DNA from 3 places in the Gelria sp. Kuro-4 genome. Region 3 is predicted to be linked to each of the others. Evidence: riboswitches for the same ligand, from Rfam matches in the RefSeq annotation. Region 3 holds a riboswitch; each other region holds the start of a gene.

Region 1 (4,760 bases), 590 kb from region 3:
AGTTCTTGGCAAACTCCCCGCGCACCGCCACCACAATCTGCGCGTTGATCAGCCCCTCCCCGTCGGTGAGGAGGCGCGCCTTCCCGGAAGCCACGGCTTTTGTAAGCAGCGGCTCGCCCACCACCGCCGCATCCAGCTGCCCGGCCTGCACCGCGGTGGCGGCGTCGGCGAGCTCCATGTGGAGAAACTGCACGTCACGGGTGGAAAGCCCGGCCTTGGCCAGGGCGGCGGCCAGGAGCTGGTGGGCGATGGTTCCCTTGGCGGTGCCCACCTTCTTGCCCTTGAGATCGGCTACAGACTTTATGGGCGCGGCGGCCGGTACAATGATGCCGAAGCCGCGTGGAGACATGCTGTAGTTGGCGATCACCTTAAGGTCGACGCCCTGGGCGCGGGCGAGCAGGGCCGAGGTGCCGCCGAGCACGGAGGCGAAGTCCAGCGAGCCGGCAGCCAGCCCTTCCGTCTGCGCCGGCCCGGCGACGATGTTGTGATACCGGAAGGTGATACCGTCCGGCTGGAAAGCCTTTTCAAAGAGCTGTTGGTCTTTCGCCACAATAGAGGGCACGTTCAGCGGCAGCGCCACGTAGGTGGCGTTGATTTCGCGGGGGAGGGCCCCTTTCTGTGGCGTTCCCCCGGCGCAGCCGCTCAGGCTTAAGGTCAAGAGAACGAAGAGCAGGCCGGCGATGATTTTTCTTGCCATCTATTATACCTCCAAAAGAGCCAAAATCCGGCGCCGCAGTGCGGCGAAGGCCGGTGCGGTGCGGTCCCGCGGGTAAGGCAGGTCGATAGCCACCACCTCCTTCACGCGCCCCGGGCGGGCGGTTAGAACCACTACCTGGCCTGCCAGGAACACCGCCTCTTCGATGTCGTGGGTGACGAGAAGGAGGGTGGCGCCGGTGGTCTGCCAGAGCCGGACCAGCTCGCCCTGCAGGCGGCTGCGGGTGATGGCGTCCAGGGCGGCAAACGGTTCATCCAGGAGCAGCAGCTCGGGCGCCGGGGCCAGGGCGCGGGCCAGCGCCGCCCGCTGCGCCATGCCGCCTGAGAGCTGGTCCGGGTAGGCGGCGGCGAAGGCGGTAAGGCCCACCAGGTCCAGCGCCGCCGCAGCGCGCTCGGTGCGCACGCGCCCCGGCACGCCGCGCAGGCCAAAGGCCGCATTCTCCGCCACCGTAAGCCAAGGGAAAAGGCGCGGCTCCTGAAAGACCAGCCCGCAGGCCCGGCTGGGGCCCGCCACCGGCTGCCCCTTGAGGAACACGCTGCCGGCGCTCGGGACGTCCAGCCCGGCGATGAGGCGCAGCAGGGTGGTTTTGCCGCAGCCGCTCGGGCCTACTACCGCCGCCGCTGCACCTGCTTCCACGGACAGAGAAACGCCCGCCAGGGCGGTGAGCGCCTTCCCATCCAGGCAAAAGGCCTTTTCGATCCCCTTTACCTCCAGGTACGGCATGGCGCCCCTCCTTTTGCCGCCGCCTGCGCCCGGGCGGGTTCCCCGCGGCCGGCCGGGAGCGCCGGCCGGCGCCGCAGGCGGCGCTCGGCGCAGTCAAGGAACGCTTCCAGGGAGAGGCCCACCAGCCCGATCACGGCCACGCCGCCCAGGATGACCGCCGGTTGCGAGAGCTCGCGGGCCTCTACAATGAGGTACCCAAGACCGCTCGGGGCAGCGATGAGTTCCGCCGCCACCAGCGCCCGCCAGCTGTAGCCCAGGCCGAGCCTAAGGCCGGTGAAGATGGCCGGGGCCGCGGCCGGCAGGTACACCTCGCGGATGAGCGCGAGCGGCGGCAGGCGGTACAAGAGCCCCACTTCAATGAGGCGCGGGTCGGCCGCGGCAATGCCGTGCAGGGTGTTGAGAAAAAGAGGAAAGAAGGCGGCGTAGGCGATCACCGCGTTCTTCGAGGCTTCCCCGATCCCCAGCCAGAGGATGAAGAGCGGTATCCAGGCTATGGGCGGCACATGCTGCAAAAAGCCCAGGGTAGGGGCGAGGAGCTCCCGCGCGCGGCGTGAGAGCCCCACCACAAGCCCCAGCGGGAGGGCCAGGACCACCGCCAGGCCAAACCCGGCCAGCACCCGCCCCAGGCTGGCCGTAAGGTGCACCCAGAGCTCACCGCTCTCGATCAGCTCGCCCAGCGCCCGCGCTACGGCGGGCGGTGCAGGCAGGAGGTAGGGGGTGAAGGGGCCGAAGCGGGCGGCGGCCCACCAGCCGGCCACCAGCGCCGCCGGGAGCAGCATTCTCCGGCCTAAACGCCAAAAAGGCCGCACTCCGGCCGCCGGCGACGCCGGCACGGCAACCAGAGGGGCCTTCCTGAGTCCCATGCTTTTTTCCTCCTTCCCTTGGCGGCAGGGTGCAACCCCTGGTCGCAGGAACGGGATGGGTGGCTTCCCTTCTCGGGGCGGCTGCACCGTACCCGGGTCAGGATTGTCAGCCATGTAACTATCTTTACCATAAGTTTAGCAGCATGGGTTTGTCTTTGGCAAGGGGTTTTTCTCATGTCTCCTGCGAAAAAAAGTCACGATCCGGCGGTAGGTCGGGGGGAGGCCGCGCCGGTTACAGTTTGTGCTCGCTGATTTCCACGTCGCGGGCCGGAAATCCCAACGTCATGGTTGTCTCGATCACCTTGCCATTTTCCCGGACGGTGGAGAGGGAGGGCCGGAGCTCGGGACGGGGGCAGACTTTGGCGGGGCAGGGTTCAAGACGTCTTGGCCGGCCTTGCAGTTCTACGGAATTCCTTTCTGTCAGCCTGTACGGTGTAAAAACTCATTTACTTTTCTACCAGCAAGGACTATAATGGGGCTGACAACAGCATAGGGCAACTGCTAGGGGAGCCCGCACGGGCTGAGATAAGGGAGCCGTCCCTTGACCCTGTGACCTGATCTGGGTAATACCAGCGTAGGGAAGCGGTGCAGCAGCAAAGTTACCGCCTTTCCTTACGGGAAGGCGGTTTCCATTTTCCCCCGGCCCTTGCCCTGACGTAAGGAGGACCAGCATGACTTTACCCCGTGTACTCACCATCGCCGGCTCCGACTCGGGCGGCGGGGCCGGCATCCAGGCGGACCTCAAGACCTTCACCGTGCTCGGCGCCTACGGCATGAGCGCCCTCACCGCGGTGACGGCGCAGAACACCCTGGGCGTGCAGGGGATCTACCCCTTGAGCCCGGCGGCGGTGGCGGCCCAGATCACCTCGGTGCTCACGGACATCGGGGCCGATGCCGCCAAGACCGGCATGCTCTTTTCGGCGGAGATCATTCGGGCGGTGGCCGAGAGGATCCGGCCCTTCCGCCTCAGCCGGTTGGTGGTGGACCCGGTGATGGTCGCGAAGGGCGGTGCGCGCCTCCTGGAAAGCACGGCCGAGGCCGCGCTGAAGGCGGAACTTTTGCCCCTGGCGGCGGTGGTGACGCCCAATCTGCCCGAGGCCGAGGTCCTGGCCGGGATGAGCATCCGGAAAGCGGCAGAGATGAAAGAAGCGGCCCGGCGCATTGTAGCCCTGGGGGCACGCGCTGTGGTGATCAAGGGCGGCCACCTGGCAGGCCCGCCGCTCGACCTCCTGTATGACGGCGCTGCTTTCCACGAGTTCCAGGGCGAACGCTGCGCGACCAAGAACACCCACGGCACCGGCTGCACCTTCTCCGCCGCTTTGGCAGTGGGGTTGGCGCAGGGACTGGAACTTCCGGCCGCTGTGCGCCGGGCCAAGGACTTCACCGCCTGCGCCATCCGTGCCGCCGTTCCCCTGGGGCACGGCCACGGCCCCACCAACCACCTGGCCTGGCTCGAGGCACATTGAGAACGAAGAAGAAACGGGGAAGAGGGGGATGCTTATGACCCTTGAGGAAAACGTAGGAGCCATCCTGGAAAGGATCCGGCAGGAGCGTCCGCTGGTACACCACATCACCAACACCGTGGTGGCCAACATCACGGCGAACATCACCCTGGCCTTCGGCGCTGCCCCGGTTATGGCGGATGCACCAGAAGAGGTAGAGGAGATGGTGGCCCAGGCCCAGGCGCTGGTTCTTAACACCGGAACGCCGTCGCGCGCCGGCTGGGAAGCCATGCTGCGCGCCGGGCGGGCGGCGAACCGCAGGGGTATCCCGGTGGTGCTGGACCCGGTGGGTGTGGGCGCCACCCGGTTTCGCCAGGAGCTCGCTCACGAGCTCGTCACCGAGCTCAAGCTTGCCGTCATTCGCGGCAACGCAGCGGAAATGGGGGCCCTGGCCGGGGAGGCGGTGCGGCCGCGCGGCGTGGACAGCCGGCTGGAGGAAGGGGCGCGGGCGGAGGATGCGGCTTGGCGGGCAGAAATCGCCAGGACGGTGGCGGACCGCTTTCAGACCGTAGCCGCCGTGACGGGAAGGTGGGACTTCATTGCCTCCGGCCGCCGCCTGGCCCGGGTGGAGAACGGCCACCCGCTGCTTACGGCCATCACCGGTAGCGGCTGCATGGCCACGGCGGTGATCGGAGCGTGGGTTGCCGCCGCCGAGGACGCCTTCGTCGCTGCTGCCGGCGCGCTCATGGCCTACGGCGTGGCGGCCGAGCTGGCCGCAGAGCGGGCGAGCGGCCCCGGCACCTTCCAGGCGCACCTTTTTGATGCCGCCTACCGCCTCACGCCGGCGCAGCTGGTGCAGCAGGCGCGCCTTACCCTGGTGTGAGGGCGGTTCGCCCGCGCGCGGGACGGTGGAGGACAATGGACAATTTGCGAAAGGACGGTGTGCTTCCGTGAAAACCCGTGAGCTTACCTTAATGGCCCTCCTGGTGGCGCTGGGGACGGCCACGGCGCGCGTCG
Region 2 (4,760 bases), 510 kb from region 3:
TTCCGCTTTCCGAGCGGCGCGCCGGCGCCAGGTTTCCCGAGCGCGTACCGGATCAAACTGTACCTCCATGCCCACCACCCTCTCCTCGGCTCCATCTTGGCACCATTCTAACACAGCTTGGCGGCCATTACCAGTACCTGCCATTAACTGGGGGCGTAGCGGAAGAGTGACCACAGGTGCTTTCAAAGCTCCCCGGCCAGGAGCTTGCTTATGAGCTGGGCGACGCCGTTTTCGTTGTTGCCGGCGGTGACGTACTGCGCCTGGGAGCGGACGGCGGCGGGCGCGTTGGCCATGGCCACGCCCAGGCCGGCGCCCCGAAGCATCTCGAGGTCGTTCAGGCCGTCGCCTACGGCCACGGTGGCGGCGAGAGGGATGCCCAGGAGCTCCGCCAGGCGTTCCAGCGCGCGGCCCTTGGAGACTCCGGGGGCCAGCACCTCGAGGAGGTTCGGGTGCGAGGAGGTGGTGCGCACGGCCGCCGCCAGGCGCTCATGTACCCGCTCCGCCGCCGGCGCGAGCTCTTCCGGCTCGCCCAGGAAGTCGAACTGGCTTATGCCGCCGGCCACGTAGGCGGCCAGGTCAGGCACCACCACGGGCTCAACCGCTGAGTAGCCCAGGTAGATGCGCGTCCAGGTGGTGATCCTTTCCACCACCAGTTCACCGGCGGCATAGGCCTGACAGGAGAGCTCAAGCTCCCGGGCGGTCTGCACCAGTTTTTGCGCTGCCCCGCCGGCGATCATCTGGTGAGCGAGAACAACCCCAGCGGGGGTCATAAGGAGCGCGCCGTGGTGAAGGATGAGGGGCGCCGTAAGGCCCAGGCGGCGGGCGTAGGGGAGGGCATCGGCCAGGAGGCGCCCCGTGGCCAGGGTGACGGTGAGCCCGGCCGCCTGGGCCGCCTTTACGGCCGCCTCGGTTTCCAGGGTCAGCCGGCTGTCGTCGGTGAGCAGGGTTCCATCCAGGTCCAGGGCGAGCAGACGGTAGCGCAGGGGGCTCATCGGTTATTCTCCCCGGGAGCGAAAAAGACTCCCCACAACCTGTCCTCCGGCGGTATCGAGAAGGGTTTTTCACCGCCCGGTGTGCTCAGGAGACAGCCTTCTTCACCCGGCGCCGCCCGGCCAATGGCAGCCGCCGGGATGCGTGCCCCCACTGCCACCCGGCGGCCGGGAGCGCCTGCCGCCGGGAGAACAACCCGCTGGAAGAAAGCGTCGTTTACCCTGCCGATCATTCTGTGCACCTCCGCTCTTTCAGCACTTCCCCGGCCGGGCTCGGAAAGCGGCGACGAGCCTGCGGGCTGCGTCCTGCGGGTCCGGCGCGGCGACGACGGCGGAAACCACCGCCAGGCCGTCAACGCCGGTGGCGGCCACCGCCGCGGCATTGGCCGCGTTGATCCCGCCGATGGCCACCACAGGGATCTTCACCGCCGCCTTGATGGCCTTGAGCGGCTCGAGCCCGATGGCTTCCCCGGCATCGGCCTTGGTCCCGGTGGGAAACACAGCGCCCACGCCCAGGTAATCGGCCCCGTCCGCTTCGGCCTGCAGCGCTTCCTCCACGCTGGAGGCGGAGACGCCGATGATCTTTTCCGGCCCCAGTATCTGCCGCGCCAGGCGGCAGGGAATGTCCTCCTGGCCCAGGTGTACGCCCTCGGCGTCCACGGCCAGCGCCACATCCAGCCGGTCGTTGACGATGAGCGGGACGCCGTAGCGGCGCGTCACGGCAAGGAGCGTCTGTGCCTCCGCCACCATCTCCCGCCCGCCGGCCTCTTTTTCCCGGAGCTGTACCAGAGTGACGCCGCCGCGGATGGCTTTTTCCATCACCTCCGCCGAGCTGCGCCCGCCCGCCAGGCGCCGGTCGGTAATGGCATAGAGTTCATAGTTAACCTGCATACCTTCCCCTCCCTTGAGTGTCCGCCGGGACGGCTTCTGCCGGCCGGGTGGCCGCACGCGACAAAGGCCGCAGGGGAATGCCTGCGGCCCAACTTTCCCCGCCTTCCCTACGCTGGCATTACCCAGATCAGGTGTAAGGGTTGGCCTTCCGGCCTCTCAGCTCTTGGAGCTCCCCCAGCGGAACAACACGGTATTCGGTTGGCTCACCTAAGTGTTCGTCACGCGCAGCCGGATTCCTGCCCGCTGTACCCGAAGAGAGGCTCTTCGAAGCTGGGCACAGACAATCTGAGTACTTGCATTCTAAACCCTGCCGTTAGCCGACGGCACAGTTTCCGGAGCTCGCATGTAGGAGGGTACTTCCTTACTCCAACGGTGGTTCGCCGGTCCTAAGACCGTGCCGACGGACGGCTACTTCAACGGAGCACACTGCCAGTACTGGCCGTTGCAGTAGGCCAGCGGCCGCGCCTTGGCCGGGTCGATGCGGCCGCGGGCGTCGAGGACGGTCTCATCGGCGTGCACGGCCACAATTTCCGCGAGAAAGAGGTCGTGGCTTGGGAGTTTCACCACCTGCTGCACGCGGCACTCCAGATTCACCGGGCACTCGGCGATAAGCGGCGCCTTGACCTTTTGCGCCGGCACGGCGGTGAGACCGGTGGCGGCGAACTTGTCGCTGGTGCGCCCTGAGGTGCTCCCGCACACCTCCACCGCCTTCAGCTGGTCGGCCCGAGGAATGTTGACAACAAACTCACCGGTTTGGCTGATGAGCTCGTGCGAGTAGCGCGACGGCCTTACGCCGATTCCCACCATGGGCGGCGTTGAGTTTACCACCCCGGCCCAGGCCAGGGTGACGATGTTTTTGGGACCCGCGAGCCCGCCGCACGAGACCAAGACCACGGGTACGGGATAGAGCAGAGTCTGAGGAGTGAGCTGCTTCTTCATTGCAATCTCCTTCCAGTTTGATGCTTTAAATCATGCCCATACAGTCAGTCGGCTCTCGCTTCCTCTTCTGAGGATTTGCCGACGTAATCGATAGTTTGCTCACGCGTGAGCACATGGCGCACAAAATTTCCTTCGCGCTCGAGGCAGAGATCGAGTTCCTCCGGTGAGTAAGCCAAGGCTTCCACCGGTTCCATCACCTGGGCTGCTGCCTTTCCTAGTACTTCCCAGCGACGCCAAGCAGGCATGCCGGAAAAATCCGGGGAAACCACCAACAGGTCGATATCGCTCCCTTCTTTGGCTTCACCGCGGGCCCAGGAACCGAAAAGCATAGCCCGCTCCACTTGGATGCCTTGCGCAGCCAGCGCGGACAAGAAGGCTTGTACTATCGGAGTGACGATGTTTGGTCCTTGAGGCATTGTATCACTTCCCTTGCCTTGACTAGGTAATCCCGAGCCAACTCTTTAGGGTAGCGTTTAATTGCTTCGTCAAGAAGATCAGGGTAGCGGGTACCAACTCCGGCCATGTTTAGGACGGCAAGGAACTCCACATGTTCCGGGGTTAGCGCTGGCTGCGCGAGTTTAGCCAGCGCAAGAAGGTTATGCGTTTTCGGTGGCGTGTCACCTGTACGTTCTACGACAAGAGCCTTAAGCGCCTTTTCCACGAGATCCCTGAAAAACCCGGTACTCCTTGACACTTCTCAAGCCTGAGGTTTGCCACATAATGGTAGTTGGCGTGTATCTAGGTGCTTAAGTCACTCCCGATTTCCCTTGATATTCCTGGCTTTGAATGTTTTGTCACTACATTCAGGCCGTAGCCAGCTGAGCCGCGATTCTTTGCGCCATCTTTTTGACGTTCAGGCAGATAAAAGTCAGAAAGACCTGGATAGCTACGCGGAAACGACCCCGATAGCGGGCTCGTGCCATGCCGTGCCAGGTTTTGGCCTCGCCGAATATTCTCTCGATTGTTCTTCTGATGCGCATTGCAATTTTGATGCCTCGCGGTCGGTTAGCGAGGACTTCCGGTTTTACGTAGGCTCTTTTCCGGGTTTCGGTTTTACTCAGGCAGGAGTTACGATACGGACAGGCGGCACAGTCCTTTTCCGAGAAGTAATAGGTCAGCCCACCGTTCTTGTGAGGGGTACTGCCAATGGCCTTCTTGCCCGCTTTGCAACGGAGAACCTTTGATTTTGGGTTGTACTTAAAGCCTTGTTCCTCAAGCCTGTCTTTCTTTGTGCGATTAGGAATGTAGGGTTTGATATTGCTTTCAACCAACTCCGTTCGAAAAGTGGAATCATCGTAACCCTTGTCAGCAGCCAGTCGGGATGCCTTCAACTCCCTTTCTTCCAAGGCCGCTATCATTTCCTTGGCGGGTTCAAGTTCCGCTTCGTTGCCTGGAGTAACCTCCACAGCGGTGACAATGCCCGTCTCATCGCAAGCCGCATGAACTTTGTATCCCAAGAACGGTTCGTCTTTCTTCTTAAAGCCCCAGCGAGCCTCCGGATCACTGAAGCTGGCTACACCCTCACCGTTCAGAACGGCGGCATAAAGAGCGCACTCTCTCCCCACAGACTCATCAGTAGTACAGTCTCCTACGGCTGCCAGGAATTTCTTGCCCTGCTCGATCTCGGCAGCGAGAAGCTCCGTGTGGGAGGAATAGTCGGCATCAGGCAGCGGAGCAGCTAGATTTTGCAGTTCTTCCGCCTTGGCAGCGTCGACGCGCGCCAGATTCCTAAGTACGCGCTTACGGCCTTCCCGCACCAAACTCAGGGTATTCTTGACGGCAACGTGAGCTATCACCTTGGTCCCATCAATAATCGTCCAGTGGCCGCGAAGGCACTTCTTAGCTTTCGCTTCTTCAACGACCCGCTCGAAAAGCTCACGGAACTTCTCTTCTCCCAAGCGTTTGCGGAAGACCACCAAGGTAGTATCATCTGGAACTATG
Region 3 (4,760 bases):
ATCCCAAGGCTTCAAGGCGCGCCACCGCCCGAGAGACTGCGCCTCGTTCGTTCAGTTTATCAAAGTAATCGGGACCCTCGCTGGGAAACTGCTCATGTCAACTCCGGTTTCTGCCAAAATCTCCTCGGCGTTGCGCCGACCCAAACCGTGAATCTCGCGATCGCCGAGGTCAGACTACTAATCAGTCTTATCGGCACCAAGGGAAAACGACCTTCTTCATCCGGGTAGTGCGATACAAGTTCGCCTTCTCTCTATTTTCATCCTTCGTGGTGCCACTATTTAGCGGCATGGATGACTACTACAAGTTTACTCTACCCTCTAAGAGATACTTGTCCTGTTTTTCCAGGGCGATTTGCTCAACGTCCTGTCCCAGCCCCATGATGATGTCCCAAAGGCGTTCCTCAAATCCCGAACGCCAATCTGCCCTCCTAAGTCACAAATTCTATCAAACACCTGCAGGAAAGCCGCGGCTAGTTGTTGAATTAATTCCATGAGACCTCACCCTCCTGAGTATCTCCGATACTCGTCCTGCCTAAGGACGGTGGGGTCTCTTTCTTCGTCTTTCCGCTCAGTTCCTGCCGTGGGAGCTGTTTCCAGGGAAGGAGAAACAGCGATAGCCCGCCTGGATGTACACCCCGTGGCCATGGCCCCATGTGGATCATCACAATTTTGACCTCGGGGAAAACCTCGGCCAGCTGAGCGATGCTCCAAGGAAGGGGAAAGGGAGGGCGCCCGGAGTAGATGAAAAGAGGGACATCCAGGTCTTTGGCCGCTTCGGCGATGGGGTGCACCACTTCTTCGTTGGCCACAAAGGCATGCAGGAGGGGATGTAATTTGATGCCTTTGAAGCCAGCACTCTCAATGTAGCGCTTGGCCTCGTCTACGGCTTTTGCTCCCTCCCAGGGGGTAACCCACGCAATACCGACAAGCCTATGCTGGTACTTACGAACGGCGGCCCTGGTTTCCTCGTTGTCGAAGGTAATTCGCCATCCGATGTTGCCATCCTTTTGGGCGAAGAAAATAGCAGACGCTCACAGGCCATCTATGTGAGAGTGAAAAGCCCCCTTTCCTGCGAAGGACAGGAGGCTTTTTCACCGTCTGTTTTTTAAACGATGTATTTCAGCAGTTTTCCACCTATCAGATGATAGTGGAGGTGGTAGATGACCTGACCACCGTCAGCGCGGCAGTTGTTCACGAGCTTAAAACCGCGTTCGGCTATCCCCTGTTGCCGGGCGATTTCCGCTGCTACCCACTGGATATGCCCTAGTACGTCTACATCCTCAGCCGTCGTCTTGGTGAGATCTGGTATATGTTTGCGAGGTACGATGAGGATGTGTACCGGCGCTATCGGCTTGATGTCCTCAAACGCCATGACCTTTTCGTCTTGATATACCACTTTTGCCGATATTTTGCCTTCAATTATTCCGCAAAAAATACAATCGGATGGCAGGTCAGCCACCTCCTCAGTGGCAGAAAATTACACTTCCCAACGGGCATTATTTCTGAATGTATTCTGCGATTAACCCGGCCGCTTTCTTACCCGAGAGTAACATACCTCCAAAGATAGGACCCATCCTGCACCCACCGTCGACGTTGTTTGCCGCCATACCTGCCACAAACAATCCCGGGGCTACCATACGGGTATTCCTTACCACCTCTTCTTCGCCCTTTGTGGCATTCATAAAGGATTCTTTTGTCATCTCTAGCTTGGCTCTCTTGCTGTAGAGATTTACAAGGACAGCGTCATGCCCGGTAGAATCAAGTACAGCTTTGGCTGTGAGCACCATCGGATCTACATGCAATCCTCCCATCTCGATGGCACTGTTATTGATGACCACGCCGGTGATTTTATTCTCTGTGGAATGAAGATCCACTACAGTAATGAGATTGAACAACTTGATATTGGGGTGGGAAGCGGCAGCGAAGATGAGCTTGCTGGCGAAGGCCACAGATGAGACAACCAGGGCCTGTTCATCTTCTGTGTACGGGATGCCGAACTGGTTGAGGATGTCCGCTACATCTTTTTGCAGTATGACCTTGTTGAAGCTCATCGAGCCGCCCCATATGCCTCCTCCGGGAGCAATGCGTCTGTCGAGCACTGTGACTTTATATCCTTTTTCTGCCAGGGTATAAGCGCAGACCAGCCCGGAAGGCCCTGCACCGGTGACTATGATGTCCGATTCCACCGCCTCTTCTAGTTCTTGCAAATAATGCCTGAGAATTAAGCGGCTCACCTTCACATCGTGAACGGGTTGGGAAAAGACGTTCATCTGAGACTCCTCCTCCTTAAAGTTTTATATAGCTCTACCTTGGCCTGGCAGCCTCAAAGCGCCCTAAATAAAAACGCCGGCGTAGGCCGGCTGACGCTTCTATTGTGACAACCGTTCCCTACGGTGGAATTACCCACATCAGGTTCTAGGGGTTCGGAGCTTTGCCCTCCGTCTCAGCTTTATAGCTCCCCCACGGCGCGATCCGAGTATTATTTAATTGATCCGAGATCATTTTACAGCTGTAAACTTCAACAGTCAATACTTTTAAGATGAGTTAGTGTCAAGACTTAGTAAGCACGATTACACGAGTTTACTGTACCAGACTTCTCTCTTCTGTTCCTCAGGCGTTCTTCGTTCTCCCTCAGGATCATGCACGCGGTGCCAGCGTTCGGCCGGGAGCCGCCGCTTTCGCAGGCTTGCGAAAAACCGTGGAAAGTTGATACCTGACCCCTTAGTCAGCCAGCATCCGTGCCAGCATGCTGGCTGCAAGATACTGGAACTCCGGTACCTTGATCAGGTTCCACAGCATTTCCACCTGGGATGCTGAGAGCGGGTTCGGCAGGCCTTCAGTGCCCGGCCCGCCGCCCTCGAGCTTGGTCTTGGCCAGACCGAGGATCTGGAGCAAAACCTCTACTCCTTCTTTCGTTTTTTCCGCTGCGTTGGCCACGGTGCTGAGCGCCGCTTCCGCCTTGCCGCTTACGATTACCTCGCGCACTGCGGCCTTACCTTGGGCAGCTAGGTTGGCACCGCCGGCGCCGGACTCCGCCGGTGGAACAGGTGCCTCCCCGGAAGGAGGTGCTTCGTAACCCCCGCCGGTGGTGTCGGCGTTTTTCGGCCCCTCGTCGCCCGGCTCGGCCGGCAGCAAAGGCGCACCGCGCATCAGGCCCGGGGCCAGTGTATTCTGGATATCACGCTCACGCTCGTGCGGCATGCTTCATACCTCCCTGGCAGTTTACCGCCCTGTTCTCTCCATTGTATTCGCCCGGCCTCCAGGTGGTGAAACCCGGCACTTTGTCGGCGCCAGGCGAATACTCTAGACTAGAAAATGCCAAGGAGGTAAGAAACTTGGGTGAGAAGATGCAGGAGCTCTCGCAAGAAGTCCAAAAGCTGATGACGCAAGGAGGACTGTCGCCGGAAGAGGCCCTGCTGCAGGCCGGAATCAGCCTAACGGACAAGGCCAAGCTCTATGATCTGGCCCTCGACAGCGGCCTGCTCAAGGACGAACCCACAGACCCGCAGCAGCTTATGCACATGGCCCAGAGCCTGACGGCCGCCCTGGATCCGGCCACCAAAAAAACGCTCGGAACCCTCATCAGCAGGGTGGCCGAGCAGGCCGGGGCCGGCACACCACCGCCTGAGGTCCAGGACTTCCTGCGCAGCCTTCTAGGGAGCGAGGAGGAACACCCACAAGAGAGGTAAGGTGGACGGCCTCAACCTCAAGCCCGCCCTTTCAGTCAGCCCGTTCGCTTGCCGAGGCGGCACGCGCAGGCGCTACGGCGCCATCATCAGCGCCATCGGGTCGGCTCTGTTCTTTACCGCGGCCATCTTGACGCTGTTCCTGCCGCGCGGTGTCGCCCCCGCCCGCCGCCTACCCCGAGTACTCGCTGGATGCCACTTTATCATCCGCCCGCGGGTGACAACGGAGGGCGGGGAGTGGGCAGGCGCCGGGCAATGCACGGCCCCGCCTAAAGATCGGCCCTGGCACGCGCCAGGGCTGATCCTTGCTTTCATCCGGCCTTAGACTTTGCAACCAGGGAAGAAGAAGAGGAGGAAGAAGAAGAACAGGATGATGATGATGAGGATGAGGATCCACCACCACCAAAAGCCGCCGATGAAAGCCGGTGCGTCAGCCATAGTACACCCTCCTTTGTTCTTGCTTGGGCGCGGAAGCCCCGCCGCCTAACCCACTATATGCCCGGCGGGGGATGTGTGCTACTCGGCTTTAGACATCGAGCACCGGATCGACAAACCGGAACCTCAGCGTGTCCACCAAACCCCGGTTGGTGATGCGCAGCTCCGGCAACACCGCCAGCGAAAGAAGGGCCATGGTCATAAAGGGCGACACCAGCCGGCAGCCCAGCGCCCGCCAGGCCGCCTCCAGGGCGCGCACCGCGGCGTCCACTTCTTCCACCGGCTCAGGCGACATGAGCCCGGCGATGGGGAGTTTCAGCAGCGCCAGGACCTTCCCGTCCCGCACGGCCGCCATACCGCCGCCGCATTCCGCCAGGGTGTTGCCGGCCAGCGCCATGTCGGCATCGTTCATGCCGATGATGAGAAGGTTGTGACTGTCGTGGGCCACGGTGGAGGCCACCGCACCTCCCGTGAAGCCAAACCCCTTCACAAAACCGAGGCCGATATTCCCCGGACCGCCGTGGCGCTCGATGCAGGCCACCTTAGCCACGTCCGCCGCGGGCACGGCGGCCAGCGCGCCGTCCCGCGCCGGCACATGCGCCTCGACGCTTAGGGTCCCCACCTTGGCCTCGATCACCT

The links. Region 3 has a riboswitch for thiamine pyrophosphate ahead of K5554_RS02000 (sulfide-dependent adenosine diphosphate thiazole synthase). Riboswitches for the same ligand answer to the same signal wherever they lie in the genome.
Region 1: another riboswitch for thiamine pyrophosphate. It lies ahead of thiD (bifunctional hydroxymethylpyrimidine kinase/phosphomethylpyrimidine kinase); the one in region 3 lies ahead of K5554_RS02000 (sulfide-dependent adenosine diphosphate thiazole synthase).
Region 2: another riboswitch for thiamine pyrophosphate. It lies ahead of thiE (thiamine phosphate synthase); the one in region 3 lies ahead of K5554_RS02000 (sulfide-dependent adenosine diphosphate thiazole synthase).

The regions. Positions count from the first base shown of each region.
Region 1 covers NZ_AP024619.1:963,565-968,324, forward strand. Annotated here, with positions in the region: gene K5554_RS04860 (NrtA/SsuA/CpmA family ABC transporter substrate-binding protein) at 1-697, opposite strand, end outside; gene K5554_RS04865 (ABC transporter ATP-binding protein) at 701-1,438, opposite strand; gene K5554_RS04870 (ABC transporter permease) at 1,420-2,301, opposite strand; TPP riboswitch at 2,795-2,899, shown strand; gene thiD (bifunctional hydroxymethylpyrimidine kinase/phosphomethylpyrimidine kinase) at 2,973-3,767, shown strand; gene thiM (hydroxyethylthiazole kinase) at 3,802-4,626, shown strand; gene thiW (energy coupling factor transporter S component ThiW) at 4,694-4,760, shown strand, end outside.
Region 2 covers NZ_AP024619.1:2,745,106-2,749,865, reverse strand. Annotated here, with positions in the region: gene K5554_RS13755 (nucleotidyltransferase family protein) at 1-69, opposite strand, end outside; gene K5554_RS13750 (Cof-type HAD-IIB family hydrolase) at 183-992, opposite strand; gene K5554_RS13745 (hypothetical protein) at 989-1,222, opposite strand; gene thiE (thiamine phosphate synthase) at 1,242-1,880, opposite strand; TPP riboswitch at 1,967-2,066, opposite strand; gene K5554_RS13735 (flavin reductase family protein) at 2,289-2,819, opposite strand; gene K5554_RS13730 (nucleotidyltransferase domain-containing protein) at 2,864-3,235, opposite strand; gene K5554_RS14775 (HEPN domain-containing protein) at 3,202-3,480, opposite strand; gene K5554_RS13720 (IS1182 family transposase) at 3,623-4,760, opposite strand, start outside.
Region 3 covers NZ_AP024619.1:372,783-377,542, forward strand. Annotated here, with positions in the region: gene K5554_RS14645 (amidohydrolase family protein) at 483-1,022, opposite strand; gene K5554_RS01995 (histidine triad nucleotide-binding protein) at 1,106-1,459, opposite strand; gene K5554_RS02000 (sulfide-dependent adenosine diphosphate thiazole synthase) at 1,497-2,270, opposite strand; TPP riboswitch at 2,369-2,472, opposite strand; gene K5554_RS02005 (hypothetical protein) at 2,722-3,201, opposite strand; gene K5554_RS02010 (hypothetical protein) at 3,336-3,689, shown strand; gene ade (adenine deaminase) at 4,213-4,760, opposite strand, start outside.